2 regions of the Streptomyces manipurensis genome follow, and region 1 is predicted to be linked to the other one. Evidence: riboswitches for the same ligand, from Rfam matches in the RefSeq annotation. Region 1 holds a riboswitch; the other holds the start of a gene.
The links. Region 1 has a riboswitch for cyclic di-AMP ahead of ACPU2J_RS28325 (M23 family metallopeptidase). Riboswitches for the same ligand answer to the same signal wherever they lie in the genome.
Positions count from the first base shown of each region.

Region 2: another riboswitch for cyclic di-AMP. It lies ahead of ACPU2J_RS25420 (M23 family metallopeptidase); the one in region 1 lies ahead of ACPU2J_RS28325 (M23 family metallopeptidase).

Region 1 is NZ_CP186950.1:6,193,436-6,200,971, reverse strand. It holds gene ACPU2J_RS28335 (MBL fold metallo-hydrolase) at 1-326, opposite strand, end outside; gene ACPU2J_RS28330 (SGNH/GDSL hydrolase family protein) at 515-1,300, opposite strand; gene ACPU2J_RS28325 (M23 family metallopeptidase) at 1,464-2,417, opposite strand; cyclic di-AMP (ydaO/yuaA leader) riboswitch at 2,422-2,602, opposite strand; gene ACPU2J_RS28320 (tyrosine-protein phosphatase) at 2,915-3,706, shown strand; gene ACPU2J_RS28315 (aspartate aminotransferase family protein) at 3,770-5,152, opposite strand; gene hpnH (adenosyl-hopene transferase HpnH) at 5,149-6,177, opposite strand; gene ACPU2J_RS28305 (1-hydroxy-2-methyl-2-butenyl 4-diphosphate reductase) at 6,183-6,848, opposite strand; gene shc (squalene--hopene cyclase) at 6,848-7,536, opposite strand, start outside.
Region 2 is NZ_CP186950.1:5,496,767-5,504,302, reverse strand. It holds gene ACPU2J_RS25425 (GntR family transcriptional regulator) at 331-1,008, opposite strand; gene ACPU2J_RS25420 (M23 family metallopeptidase) at 1,198-2,001, opposite strand; cyclic di-AMP (ydaO/yuaA leader) riboswitch at 2,015-2,173, opposite strand; gene ACPU2J_RS25415 (M16 family metallopeptidase) at 2,402-3,769, opposite strand; gene ACPU2J_RS25410 (M16 family metallopeptidase) at 3,790-5,151, opposite strand; gene ACPU2J_RS25405 (DNA gyrase/topoisomerase IV subunit A) at 5,432-7,536, shown strand, end outside.

The sequences.
Region 1 (7,536 bases):
TCCGCGAGGACGCTGGAGTGGCCCATCCAGGTGAGCCGCAGGCCGCTCGCCGGGGCCTTGGCCAGGTCGGCGAGGGTCGTCGGGTGGACGGGGATGGGGGCGGCCGGGCTGCGCCGGGCCCGCTGCTCCCGGTGGAAGTAGATCTTGGCGAACTCCGTCATGGACCCCGAGGGCCTGTTCCGGGCTCCGAGCGGGTTCTGGAAGACGCCGTCGGCGAAGTTCGGCGAGCGGCGGATGCGCTCCAGCCGGGCACCGGACGGGTCCGCGCCGAAGGCTTCGGGCCGCAGGGCACGCAGCCGCGGACGCAGGGGACGGGTGCCGGTCAAAGCGCCTCCAGGGAGGATGGGGTCGGTGCGGTCGTATCGCTACGACCATGCCAACGCCCACCGGCCCCGAAGGATTCCGCCCGCCGCCCCCGCACCGCGGCGTCCCGGAGTCCCCCGCCGCCCCGCGGCCCGCGGGAGCCGGCGTCCGTCGCACCGCGGCCCGTACCGTCACCCTGCGTGCCCGGAGCTCACAGGGGCAGCAGGTCCGGCCGCTTCGCCTCGACGTGGTCGCCGGAGGACTCGCCGCGCAGCCGCCGGCCGATCCACGGCACGAGGTACTCGCGGGCCCACTGGATGTTGTCGCGGGTCACGTCCACCGAGCCGCGCGGGCGCAGCTGCGGCCACGGCTGGTCGGGGTCGGCCGGCACCTCCAGGCCGAGCACCTGCGCGGCGCGCAGGGCGACGCGCGTGTGGCCCTCGGGAGAGAGGTGCAGCCGGTCGGCGTCCCAGGCACGCCGGTCCTGGACGGACTTCAGCGACCACAGGTCGAGCACCGGGCAGTCGTAGCGGTCGGCGATGGCCCGCACGTGCGCGCTGTACGTGGCGACCTTGCCCCGCAGGTGCTTGAGGACGGGCACGCCGCGGGTGTCGAAGCCGGTGGTGATCATCACGTGGCCCACGGCCCCCGTGAGGTCGGCCACGGCCGCCTCGAAGCGTTCCGCCACGTCGTCCGGGTCGCTGCCGGGCCGGATGATGTCGTTGCCGCCCGCGCAGAAGGTCACGAGGTCCGGCGCGAGGGCCTTGGCCCTCGGAAGCTGGTCGGCCACGATCTGGTCGAGGAGCTTTCCGCGCACCGCCAGATTCGCATACCGGAAGTCGTGCTCTTCGCGCTGGTCGGCCAGGAGCACGGCGAGCCGGTCCGCCCAGCCGAGGAAGGAATCCCCGGGTCCCGGGTCCCCCACGCCTTCGGTGAAGCTGTCCCCGATCGCCGCGTACGAGCCGATGGTCTTGAGTTTCGTCGTCGTCGCTGCCACGAGAGCCCATCCTTCACTCCCGTAACCAACCTACGCCAACGTAATGAGGGGTTGACGGGCCGTGATCTATACCACGCGAGAGGTAAGGAATAAGTACACGTGGGGCCGGGACCCCCCTCGGGCCCCGGCCCCACGCGCGTCGGTGCTCCGCCGGCGACGACCGTCAGAGGCTGGCGCCCTTCGAGCGGAGGTAGGCGATCGGGTCGATGTCCGAGCCGTAGGACGGGCCGGTACGGATCTCGAAGTGCAGGTGCGGGCCGGTCGAGTTGCCGGTGGAGCCGGAGAGGCCGATGGACTGGCCGGCGGTGACGCTCTGGCCGGAGGAGACCGAGAGCTGGGACAGGTGGGCGTACTGGGAGTACTTGCCGTCCGCGTGCCGGATGACGACCTCGTTGCCGTACGAGCCGCTCCAGCCGGCGGAGACCACGGTGCCGGCGCCGACGGCCTTGACGGTGGTGCCCATCGGAGCGATGAAGTCGACGCCGGTGTGGTAGCCGGAGGACCACATGGCGCCCGCGGTCCTGTACGCCGTGGAGACGCCGCCGCCGACCGGGGCGACGAAGCCGGCCGCCGACGGCTTGGCGGCGGGGGCCTCGGCCGCGGGAGCCTCTTCGGCCTGCTCGGGCGCGGCCGGAGCGGCGGCCTTCGGGGCCTTCTTCGGGGCCGCCTGGGGGGCGCTCTTGTAGGTGGTCCGCTTCGCCGGGGCGGGAGCCTCGTCCGCGGGGGCGGTCTCGCCGGGGCCGCCGAGGTGGAGCCGCAGGCCGGGGTGGATCAGCGAGGGGTCGGAGCCGACGGCCTCGCGGTTGTCGGCGTACAGCTGCTCCCAGCCGCCGGAGAGGTTGCGCTCGGCGGCGATCTCCGAGAGGCAGTCGCCGGGGACGACCGTGTAGACGGAGGGCGCGGCCTGGACGCCGGCGGGGGCGGACTGCGGCGCTGCGGGGGCCTGCGGCGCGGCCGCCGGGGCGACGGCGGGGGCCGCGGCCGGGGCGCCGGCGGCGTGGGCTCCGGCGGTGAAGGTCAGCGGCAGCGCGAGGGCCGCTCCGCCGGTACCGGCGAAGGCGAATCCGCGGGAAATCGAAAGGGACTTGGGTCGGCGGTGCTTGCCCTTTGCAGGCATGGCGGATTCCTCTCCGGCGCCTGCGAGGTGAGCTGTCGGGTTCGGACTGGAGATGTCCGGCCGTACATGCACGAGGACATGCACGGCTTCACCCCGAGCCGGCACCGGAGAAATGGATCTCCGGGGACGGCGGCCTACCTGGTTCCCCCGCTCCTGCCGCGCGAATGGTTCGGTTGCGGTTTCCGGACGGTGGCAGGATTCGGCGATCCGCCCGGATCGATCGCGAAGGTAATCCCTTTCCGCCGCGGGGAACAAGCCACGAATTCCCTGACGGAATCACAGGAATGCGCGGTCCTCGGAATTCCGGTCACCCTGCGTCCATTCCGGACCGTCAACAGCCGCCCCCGGCTGGCCATTCGGCCTTGGCGATCAGGCACGCACCGTCACCGTATGATCTGGCTCACGGGGGTGCGGCCGATCTCACCTCCGGACATGGCAAGTTGACACCAAAGAGCGCAATTCGGACAGACACCCCACGACGAGGCGGAGGAGTTCCCGTGACCCAGCAGATACAGGAGCCGGAACTGACCGGAGTGCGCAATTTCCGCGATGTGGGCGGATTGCCGACTTCCGACGGCCGAAGGGTCATGCCGGGACGACTCTTCCGAAGCGGACATCTCGCACATGCCACCGAAACCGATGCGGAGTTCCTCGCCTCGCTCGGCCTCCACACCGTCTTCGACTTCCGCAACGGGGCCGACCACGCGCTGGAGGGGCCCGACGTCGAACTTCCCGGCGTGCGCAACGTCAACATCCCGCTCTCCGACCCCGCCGACGGCCGGGAGTTCTGGCGGCTCGTGCGCGAGGGCGACCTCGCCCAGCTGCGCGAGCTGCTCGGCGACGGCAAGGCCGCGGCCCGGATGGCGCACTCCTACCGGGGGATCGTCCGCGACCGCACCGCCGAGCACGGCCGGGTGCTGCGCGCCCTCGCGGAGGACAGCGTCCCCGCGCTCCTGCACTGCGCGGCCGGCAAGGACCGGGCCGGTCTGTCCGTCGCCGTCACCCTCCTCGCCCTGGGCGTCGGGCGCGAGGCGATCCTCGCCGACTACCTGGAGTCCAACGCGCCGCACCGCCGCTACCGCGTGCACCGCAGCTCCGCGTCGGCCGAGGCCCGCTCCCCCGAGGTGATGGAGCTGCTGGCGCCGCTCTTCGACGCCCGTGCCGAGTACCTGCTCGCCGCCTTCGACACGATCGACACGACCTGGGGCGGGGTGGACCGCTATCTGGCGGAGGGCCTCGGGCTCGACGCCGGGACCCTCGGCCGCCTGCGGGACCGCCTGCTCGGCTGACCGCTCCCCCGTGCCGGAACGAGCGCCGGGGGAAGCGGTGGGGGCGGGGCCCGGAGCGGGCCGTCAGCGCACGGCGACGGCCTGCTTCACCAGCGTCCGGCCGAACTCCCACATCAGCCCCGAGCCGCCGTGCGCCTCGTCCATGACCTCGCGGAAGGCACCGACGAAGCGGTCGACGTCCGCCTCCTCCAGGACCAGCGGCGGAATGAGCTTGATCACCTCGAGGTGGTCCCCGGAGACCTGGGTGAGGATCCGGTGCCGCTGGAGCAGCGGCACCACCACCATCTGCGCGAACAGCCCCTTCCGGGCGGCCTGGAGCATGGTCCACCTGCTGCGCAGCCCCCAGGAGGACGGCCGCCCGAACTCGATGCCGATCATCAGCCCCCGCCCGCGCACCTCGTGCAGCAGCTCGTACTCGTCGACCAGCGCCGCCAGCCGGCCGCGCAGCAGGTCGCCCGTGGTGCGGGCGCGCTCCACGAGCCGCTCGTCCTCCATCACGGACAGCACCGCGAGCCCGGCCGCCATCGCCTGCGCGTTGGACCCGAAGCTCGCGGAGTGCACGAGCACCCGGTCCATCGACGAGTAGACCTTCTTGAAGATCCAGTCCTTGCCCAGGGTCGCGCCCACCGGCACGTAGCCGCCCGACAGCGCCTTGGCGACGCAGACCAGGTCCGGCTCCACGCCCGGCTCGTGCTGGTACGCGTAGAAGTCCCCGGTCCGTCCGAGCCCGGTCTGCACCTCGTCGGCGATCAGCAGCGCCTTGTGCCGGTGGAGCAGTTCCTGCGCCGCGAGCAGGAATCCGGGCGGGGCGGCGAGCACCCCCTTGCCCTGGATCGGTTCGAGGACGAAGGCGGCGACGTCCCCGCGCCGCAGCTCGCGCTCCAGGGCCGCCAGGTCGCCCAGGGCGATCCGGGTGTCGGGGAGCAGCGGCGCGAAGCCGTCCCGGAAGCCTTCCTCCCCGTTGACCGAGAGGGATCCGGTGGTGAGCCCGTGGAAGGCGTGGTCGCAGTAGAGGATCCGGGGGCGCCCGGTGGCGTACCGGGCGAACTTCAGCGCGGTCTCGACGGCCTCCGTTCCGCTGTTGCCGAAGAACACGCGGTCCAGGTGCGGGCTGTACGCCAGGAGCCGCTCGGCCAGCAGCCCCGGCAGCGGCTGACAGTCGAAGCGGGTGAGGTCGGCCAGGCCGGCGTCCAGGACGTCGTGCAGCGCCTGCCGGACCACCGGGTGGTGCCGGCCGAGGCCCATCACCCCGAAGCCGGCCAGCATGTCGAGGTGGTCGTTGCCCTCGGCGTCCCAGAAGTGGGCGCCCTCGGCGCGCTCGTAGACCTTGTCGAAGCCGATGGTGCGCAGCATCCGGGGCAGCTGCGGGTTGAGGTGGCGCTCGTGCAGCGCGTAGCGCTCGGCGCCGCGCTCGTCGAGCAGGGCCCGCAGGTCGAAGCCGGTCACTGCGGGTCCCGGTTGCCGCCGACCGTCTCCCGGGCGGCCCGCAGGGACTCCCGGAGGGATCCCATGGTGGCCAGGACGGCGGTGGGCTCGTACCCGCAGTGCGCCATGCAGTTCGCGCAGCGCGGGTCCTTGCCGCGGCCGTACTTGCTCCAGTCGGTGTCCTCGACGAGCTCCCGGTACGTGGGTACGTAGCCGTCGCTCATCAGGTAGCAGGGGCGCTGCCAGCCGAAGAGCGAGTAATTCGGAATGGCCCAGGCCGTGCAGGGGAAATCGGCCTTCCCTTCCAGGAAATCGAGGAAGAGCGGGGAGTGGTTGAGGCGCCAGCGCCGCCGGTTGCCGCCCGCGAAGGCCTTCCGGAAGAGGTCCCGGGTCTGTTCGACGCCCAGGAAGTGCTCCTGGTCGGGCGCCTTTTCGTAGGCGTAGGCGGGCGAGATCATCATTTCGTCCACCTTCAGGTCGTCATTGAGGAAGTTGAGCACCTCGATGATCGTCTGGGGCGTGTCGGTGTTGAAGAAGGTGGAGTTCGTGGTGACCCGGAATCCGCGCCTCTTCGCCTCCTTGATGGCGGCCACCGCCTCGTCGAAGACCCCTTCCTTGGCCACCGACTCGTCGTGGCGTTCCCGCAGGCCGTCGATGTGCACGGCGAAGGCGAAATACGGGGAGGGGGTGAACTTCTCGATCTTCTTGCGCAGCAGCATCGCGTTGGTGCACAGGAACACGTACTTGCGCCGGGCCACCAACTGCCGCACGATCTCGTGGATCTGCGGGTGCATCAAGGGCTCGCCGCCCGCGATGGACACCATGGGCGCGCCGGACTCCAGCACGGCCCCGACCGCCTGGGCCACCGGCATGCGCTGCTTGAGCACCCCGGCCGGGTGCTGGATCTTCCCGCAGCCCTCACAGGCCAGATTGCAGGCGTAGAGCGGCTCCAGCTCGACGATCAGCGGGAACTTGTCCCGCTTGCGGAGCTTCTGTTCGAGCAGATAGGTCCCGACCCTGATGGTCTGGCGCAGCGGCATGGCCATCTGGCTCACCTCCTGGGGAGCAGCGAAGAACGGTGCCATTCATGAAAAGCGGGCAGTACGGCACGCAGGACACGGAAGGCCGATATTCCCCCGCGGACCGTGCCGATGCGGACGAGCTCATGGTCCGGTGCGTCCACGATCACCCGGACGGCCGCAACGGGACGGCCACCGCCCCGTACGGCCGTCCACAGGGTCGCGGCGGATTCCATGTCGACGGCGACCGCGCCGGTGGCGCGCAGCTCCGCACGCTCCTGGCCGCGGACGACGTGGTCGGATCCGGTCAGCACACCGGTGTGCACGGTCCGGCCGGGCAGGGCCCGGGCCAGGGACTCCACGAGCAGTTCGGTGCCGGTGCAGGCGACGGTGCCGCGCGGGTCCCATGTCTCCCGGGCGACGACCAGGTCCCCGGGGTGCATGCCGGGGACCAGTCCGGCGCAGAACCCGGTGGCGAGGACGGCGGCCCGGCCGGCCCCCGGCCGCTCCAGCGCACGGCCGACGGCGCGTTCGGCCGCGCGCGGACCCATCCCGGTGCGCAGCAGGGTGTGCGTCCCGTGGGCCCGCGCCGCTCCGCGGGCGCCGCTGCGCAGGGCCGCCTGTTCGATGCGCAGGGCGCAGGCGATCAGCAGCCGGTCCTCCGGTCCGGCGGGCCGTGCCCCGCCGGGGGCGGACATCACCGCCCCCCGGCGGCGACCGGGTGCGACCCGGTGAGCGCGGCGGACTCGCCGTACAGGTAGCGGCCGAGCGCGGTCAGCGGGAACACCTGCCGGTACAGGTGGTAGTTGATGGAGAAGTCCCAGGGGAAGCCGGTGCCGGTGAAGTAGGGCTCGTCCCAGGAGCCGTCCTCCCGCTGGGTCCGCACGAGGTGGGCGATGCCCCGGTCCACGGCCTCGCTCTCGCGCTCGCCGGCGGACAGCAGGGCCATCAGCGCCCACGCGGTCTGGGAGGCGGTCGAGGCGCCCTTCCCGGCCCAGGCGCGGTCCTTGTAGGAGCGCTGGTCCTCGCCCCAGCCGCCGTCCTCGTTCTGTACGGACTCGAGCCAGCGCACGGCGCGCCGCACCGCCGGATGCCCCGGGGGGATACCGGCCGCGGTGAGGGCGGGGACCACCGACCCGGTTCCGTAGACGTAGTTGGTGCCCCAGCGGCCGAACCAGCTGCCGTCCGGCTCCTGTGCGTCGAGCAGCCAGGCGATGCCCCGCCGGGTCCTGGCGTCCCCGGCGCGGCCCTCGTAGGCGAGCATCTCCACGACGTGGGCGGTGACGTCCGCCGAGGGCGGGTCGATCACCTCGCCGAAGTCGCAGAACGGCAGCCGGTTGGGGAAGGGGCTGGTGTTGTCGGCGTCGAAGGCGCCCCACGCGCCGT
Region 2 (7,536 bases), 700 kb from region 1:
GTCCTTCGGATCCGGCCTGCGGGCCGGTCCGCCCCGTACGCGGCGGAGCCGCGGCCCCCGGCGCGACGGGGACCGCGGCTCCGCCGTTTCCGTACCCGGGGCGGCCTCCGCGCCCGGCGGGAGGAATCCACGCCGAGCGGAATACACCGGGAGGAAATGCGCGCCGGACAGAAGAACGCCGTCGGCGTGAATTCACGACGGCCCGCCGATCACGGCCGGAAATCCCGGGCCCGGAAGGAATCGGGCGTCCGGAAATAACCGGCCCCGGAAATTCAATCGCCCGGCAGTCCGCAGACCGCACCCGATTCCCTCTTTTGTATACGGGCGTTGTTAATGCCGACCGCCCGGCATGTGTACGGCAGGTTGCGAAGTCCTCACCGCCGCGCGGGGGCGCGGGCGGTGGGCGCCCGCCGCGCGCTCGGCGTGCACGGCGGCCAGGGAGCGCGCCCGTTCGGCGTCCCCGCGCGCCACGGCGTCCACGAGCGCACCGTGCTCGGCCCAGCACTCCGTCGGCCGGGCCGGCGCGTCCACCACGAACATCCAGGCGGTCTTGTGCCGCATCTGGGTGAGCAGCGCGATCAGGCCGGGGCTGGCGGAGGCCTGGGAGAGCGTCTCGTGGAACCAGCCACCTAGGGCCCGCAGGTCCTCGCCCTGCCCCTGCCTGGCCCGCTCCTGCCCCAGTCTGACCAGCCCGCGCAGCACCTTCAGGTGTCCGTCGGTGCGCCGCCGGGCCGCCCGGGCGGCCGCGAGGGGCTCCAGCAGCACCCGTAGCTCCAGGAGGTCCGCGGCCTCCTGCGCGGTCGGCTCGGCCACACAGGCCCCCGCGTGCCGCCGCGTGGTCACGAACCCCTCGGACTCCAGGGTGCGCAGCGCCTCGCGGACGGGGACCCGGGAGACCCCGTACCGGCGGGCGAGCACCTCCTCGGTCAGCCGGGCGCCCGGCGCGAACACCCCGGAGACGATGTCGTCGCGGATCGCCGTGCATACCGCGTGCGCAGGAATACGCAAGACCGAACCTCCGCCTATTTCCGACTGCCTGCCACAATGCACGCGCGTGCGCGCGTCACGACTCTATTGCAGCACACCATAATTTCGAGAGCGGACGGAAATCCGTAACATTGCGCGGAGGCGCAAAACACGAGGACCCCGGCTCGGTGCGAGCCGGGGTCCTCGGTGAAGCGGAAGGATGCGCGGTTGTCAGAGGCTGACGCCGTGCGAGCGCAGGTACGCGATCGGGTCGATGTCCGAGCCGTACTGCGAGCCGGTGCGGGCCTCGAAGTGCAGGTGCGGGCCGCTGGAGTTGCCGGTGGAGCCCGACAGGCCGATCTGCTGGCCCGGGGTGACCTGCTGGCCGACGGAGACGTTCAGCGAGGACAGGTGCCCGTACTGGGTGAAGGTGCCGTCGTTGTGCTTGATGACGACGTTGTTGCCGTAGGCGCCGCCCCAGCCGGCCTCGACGACGGTGCCGGAGCCCACCGCGTGGACCGACGTGCCGGAGGCCGCGTGGAAGTCGATGCCCGTGTGGCTGCCGGAGGACCACATGCCGCCGCCCGCCTTGTACTGCGTGCTGACGTACGAGTCGTCCAGCGGGGAGACGAAGGTGTTGAGGCGCTTGCGCTCCTCCTCGCGGGCCGCGCGCTCGGCGGCTTCCCGCTCGGCCTTGGCCTTGGCCTCGGCGAGGCGCTTGCCCTCGGCGGCCTTCTGCTTGGCCTCGGCCTCGGCCTGCGCCTGGGCGGCGGCCTGGTCGGCGACGCGCTGCTGGGACACGGCCTGGTCGGCGAGGTCGCCCGCGAGCTCGTCGGCGACGACCACGGCACCGAGGCCGTTGTCGGCGGCGGAGGTGCTGCTGTGGTTGTCCGCGGCGAAGGCCGGGGCGGCGAGGGAGCCGACGACACCCGTCGTGGCGATCGCGGCGATACCGGCGTAGCCGGCGGTCTTCTTGCTCAGGCGGCTGGAACCACGGTGCTTGCCGGTACCAGCGGGACGACTGCCAAACGCCATGAAGGGTTTGATCCTTTCCTTCCTTCTCGCCTACCGGGTTAGCTGACGGGTTCGGAGCAGGAAGGTCTCCTACGGGCCTCCTCTTGCGAGGGGGTCCGATTCACCCCAGGGACTCATGTGGGTCCCCGGCTCCCCAGGCTCGCGCCTGACGGGGACTCGGCGATCGCTGTCCGGTGCCGCGGGTGCGGCGGGCACGACTGACGAACAGCACGGCCGACGCTAGGCGGATCATCAGCCGATCACCAAACAGACGCGCGTTTTTGTTGCGTACGCCACATCACATAAAAGCAACCACGACACTAAACGGACAAAAGGGCTCCGGCGGCAGTGCCGCCGGAGCCCTGTGCCCGGTAAGTCAGTTGACGGCCCCGTAGCCGAACGGCCGGCAGCCGTCGGACCGTCAGTTGGTGACGACGGAGACCTCTCCGATACCGAGGGCCCGCACGGGCTCCTCGATGACCGCCGCGTCGCCGACGAGGATCGTGACCAGCCGGTCCGCCGGGAAGGCCTTCACAACCGCCGTGGTGGCCTCCACGGTGCCCGTCTCGGCCAACTGTGCGTACAGCCGCGCCTGGTAGTCGTCCGGCAGCTCCTGCTCGACCTGGTCGGCCAGGGTGCCCGCGACCGAGGCCGCCGTCTCGAACTTCAACGGGGCCACGCCCACCAAATTCTGCACGGCCACGTCGCGCTCGGCGTCGGTCAGGCCGCCCTCCGCCAGGGTCCGGAGCACCTTCCAGAGGTCCTCCAGCGCCGGGCCGGTGTTGGGGGTGTCCACCGAACCGCTGATGGCGAGCATCGAGGCGCCCTTGCCGTCCGCCGTGGACCGCAGCACCTGGCCGAAGGCGCGCACGCCGTAGGTGTACCCCTTCTCCTCGCGCAGCACCTTGTCCAGGCGGGAGGTGAGGGTGCCGCCCAGGCAGTACGTGCCGAGCACCTGGGCCGCCCAGACGCTGTCGTGGCGGTCCGCCCCGATCCGGCCGATCAGCAGCTGGGTCTGCACGGCGCCGGGCCGGTCGACGATGACCACGCGGCCGGTGTCGTCGGCGGTCACCGGCGGCACCGGGCGGGCCTCGGCGGTGTTGCCCGTCCAGGTGCCCAGGGTGTCCGCGAGGACGGCGTCCAGGTCGATCCCGGTCAGGTCGCCGACGACCACCGCGGTGGCCGTCGCGGGGCGTACGTGGGCCTCGTAGAAGGCGCGTACGGCGGCGGAGTCGATCCGGGCGACCGTCTCCTCCGTGCCCTGGCGCGGCCGGGACATGCGCAGGGACGCCGGAAACAGCTCCTTGGAGAGCTGCTTGGCGGCGCGGCGCTGCGGGTTGGCCAGCTCGTGCGGGATCTCGTCGAGCCGGTTGCGGACCAGCCGGTCCACCTCGGCGTCGGCGAAGGCGGGTGCGCGCAGCGCCTCGGCGAGCAGCCCCAGCGCCTTGCCCAGCCGGGAGGCCGGGACCTCCAGGGAGACCCGCAGGCCCGGGTGGTCGGCGTGGGCGTCGAGCGTGGCGCCGCAGCGCTCCAGCTCGGCGGCGAACTCCTCGGCGGAGTGCTTGTCGGTGCCCTCGGAGAGCGCGCGCGCCATGATGGTCGCCACGCCGTCCAGGCCCTCGGGCTCGGCGTCCAGCGGGGCCGCGAGGTTGACCTCCACCGCGATCACCTGCTGGCCCGGGCGGTGACAGCGCAGCAGGGTCAGGCCGTTGGGCAGCTCACCGCGCTCGGGGGCCGGGAAGGCCCACGGCTGCGGCTCCCCCGCCTCCGGGCGCGGGTGGAAGGTCATCGTGACGGCTGCGGTGTCGCTCACTGCTCCGCCCCCTCGTTCTCGTCGGACTCGTCGTGCAGGTCGGAGGCGTCGGCGTCCTCGGCCGCCAGCGGCTCGTAGACGAGCACCGCGCGGTTGTCCGGGCGCAGCCGGGCCGCGGCCACGGCCTGCACCTCCTCGGCGGTAATGTCCAGGACGCGCCGGACGGCGGTGAGCGCCAGCTGCGGGTCGCCGAAGAGCACCGCGTAGCGGCACAGTTCGTCGGCGCGCCCGGCCACCGTGCTCAGCCGGTCCAGCCACTCGCGCTCCAGCTGTGCCTGGGCGCGCTCCATCTCCTCGGCCGTAGGGCCCTCCGCGGCGAACCGCGCGAGCACCTCGTCCACGGCCGCCTCGATCGCGGGGATCTCGACGCCGCTGGAGGTCTTGACGTCCAGCCAGCCCAGCGAGGGAGCCCCGGCCAGGCGCAGCATGCCGAAGCCGGCGGCGACGGCCGTCTGGTCGCGGCGCACCAGGCGGTTGTGCAGCAGCGAGGACTCGCCGCCGCCCAGGATGGTCAGCGCCACGTCGGCGGCGTCGCACTCGCGGGTGCCGTCGTGCGGCAGCCGGTAGGCGGCCATCATGGCGCGCGCCGGGACCTCCTCGACGATCTCCTCGCGCAGCTGCTCGCCGATGACGTCGGGCAGCGAGCCGTCGCGCGGCGGCTGCTTGCCGTCGTGCGAGGGGATGCTGCCGAAGTACTTCTCGATCCAGGCGAGCGTCCGCTCCGGGTCGATGTCGCCGACGACCGACAGCACCGCGTTGTTGGGCGCGTAGTACGTACGGAAGAAGGCGCGCGCGTCCTCCAGGGAGGCGGCGTCCAGGTCGGCCATGGAGCCGATCGGGGTGTGGTGGTACGGATGGCCCTCGGGGTAGGCGAGGGCGGTCAGCCGCTCGAAGGCGGTGCCGTAGGGGACGTTGTCGTAGCGCTGGCGGCGCTCGTTCTTGACGACGTCGCGCTGGTTCTCCATGGACTCCTCGTCCAGGGCGGCCAGCAGGGAGCCCATCCGGTCCGCCTCCAGCCAGAGCGCGAGCTCCAGCTGGTGCGTCGGCATCGTCTCGAAGTAGTTGGTGCGCTCGAAGCTGGTGGTGCCGTTCAGGGAGCCGCCGGCGCCCTGGACCAGCTCGAAGTGGCCGTTGCCCGGTACGCTCGCCGAACCCTGGAACATCAGGTGCTCGAAGAGGTGAGCCAGGCCGGTACGGCCCTTGACTTCGTGGCGCGAGCCGACGTCGTACCAGAGGCAGACCGCGGCGACCGGGGTCAGGTGGTCCTCGGACAGCACCACGCGCAGACCGTTGGCCAGCCGGTGTTCGGTCGCTGTCAGGCCGCCGGAGCCGGCCTGGGCTGTGGCCGTGTGACCCATGGGCATGTGGTCCCTTCGATCGCGATACAGAGATTTCTTGCAGACCTGCCACTGTATGCAAGCGCGTCGGCCGCCGGATAAGTTCCCGGCCCAGACCTGGGTCGGAGTCGGCGTTGTCGGCGCCTCGGGCCACAATGGTCGGCGTCATGACCCCGCCGGACACCTGCACGACCCGGCCGCACCACCCGCCACACCAGCCAGATCCCGCCACACCCGCCAGACCCCGCACCACCAGCCCGACACCCAGCACACCCCATTTTGGTTAAGGAGCCGCGCAGCGATGGCCCGCCGCAGCACGAAGACCCCGCCGCCGGAGGATTTCGAGGAGAGGATCCTCGACATCGACGTCGTCGACGAAATGCAGGGCTCCTTCCTCGAGTACGCGTACTCGGTGATCTACTCCCGCGCCCTGCCCGACGCCCGCGACGGCATGAAGCCGGTGCACCGGCGCATCGTCTACCAGATGAACGAGATGGGGCTGCGCCCCGACCGCGGCTACGTGAAGTGCGCCCGCGTCGTCGGCGAGGTGATGGGCAAGCTCCACCCGCACGGTGACGCGTCGATCTACGACGCGCTGGTGCGCATGGCACAGCCCTTCTCCATGCGGCTGCCGCTGGTCGACGGCCACGGCAACTTCGGCTCGCTCGGCAACGACGACCCGCCGGCCGCCATGCGGTACACCGAGTGCCGGATGGCCGACGCCACGTCGCTGATGACGGAGTCGATCGACGAGGACACCGTCGACTTCACCGCCAACTACGACGGCCAGGAGCAGGAGCCGGTCGCGCTCCCCGCCGCCTACCCCAACCTCCTGGTCAACGGCGCGTCCGGGATCGCGGTCGGCATGGCGACCAACATGCCGCCGCACAACCTCGGCGAAGTCATCGCGGCCGCCCGCCACCTGATCCGGTACCCGCACGCGGACCTGGAGGCGCTGATGCGCTTCGTACCGGGTCCCGACCTGCCCACGGGCGGCCGGATCGTGGGCCTCTCGGGCATCAAGGACGCCTACGAGAACGGCCGCGGCACCTTCAAGATCCGCGCCACGGTGGCCGTGGAGAACGTGACCGCCCGCCGCAAGGGCCTCGTCGTCACCGAACTGCCCTTCACGGTCGGCCCCGAGAAGGTCATCGCGAAGATCAAGGACCTGGTCGGCTCGAAGAAGCTCCAGGGCATCGCCGACGTCAAGGACCTCACCGACCGCGCCCACGGCCTGCGCCTGGTCATCGAGATCAAGAACGGCTTCCACCCGGAGGCCGTGCTGGAGCAGCTCTACAAGCTGACGCCGATGGAGGAGTCCTTCGGCATCAACAACGTGGCGCTGGTGGACGGTCAGCCGCTCACCCTCGGCCTGAAGGAGCTGCTGGAGGTCTATCTCGACCACCGCTTCGAGGTCGTCCGCCGGCGCAGCGAGTTCCGCCGCACCAAGCGCCGTGACCGGCTGCACCTCGTCGAGGGCCTGCTGGTGGCCCTCATCGACATCGACGAGGTCATCCGGCTCATCCGCGACAGCGAGAACTCCGCCCAGGCCAAGGCGCGGCTCATGGAGCGGTTCTCGCTCAGCGAGACGCAGACCCAGTACATCCTGGACACCCCGCTGCGCCGGCTCACCAAGTTCGACCGCCTGGAGCTGGAGTCCGAGCGCGACCGCCTCACCGGCGAGATCGACGAGCTGACCGGGATCCTGGAGTCCGACAACGAGCTGCGCAAGCTCGTCTCCGCGGAACTGGCCGCGGTCGCCAAGAAGTTCGGCACCGAGCGGCGTACGGTCCTGCTGGAGTCGGCGGGCACCGCGGTGGCCGCCGTGCCGCTGGAGGTCGCGGACGACCCGTGCCGGGTGCTGCTGTCCTCGACGGGGCTGCTGGCCCGCACCGCGAACGGCGACCCGCTCCCGCAGGAGGAGGGGGGCTCCCGGTCCAAGCACGACCTCGTCGTCTCGCAGGTCGCGGCGACGGCGCGGGCCGACGTCGGCGTCGTCACCTCGGCGGGCCGGCTGCTGCGCCTGTCGGTGATCGACCTGCCGCAGCTGCCGGACACGCACGCCGCGCCGAACCTGGCGGGCGGGGCCCCGGTCTCCGAGTTCCTCTCGGGTCTGGAGCCGGACGAGAAGGTGGTCTGCCTGACCTCCCTCGACGAGTCCTCGCAGGGCCTGGCGCTCGGCACCGAGCAGGGTGTGGTCAAGCGCGTCGTGCCGGACTACCCGGCCAACAAGGACGAGCTGGAGGTCATCACCCTCAAGGACGGTGACCGGATCGTCGGCGGCGTCGAGCTGCGCACCGGCGAGGAGGACCTGGTCTTCATCACCGACGACGCCCAGCTGCTGCGCTACCCGGCGGGCCAGGTGCGCCCGCAGGGCCGTCCGGCGGGCGGCATGGCGGGCATCAA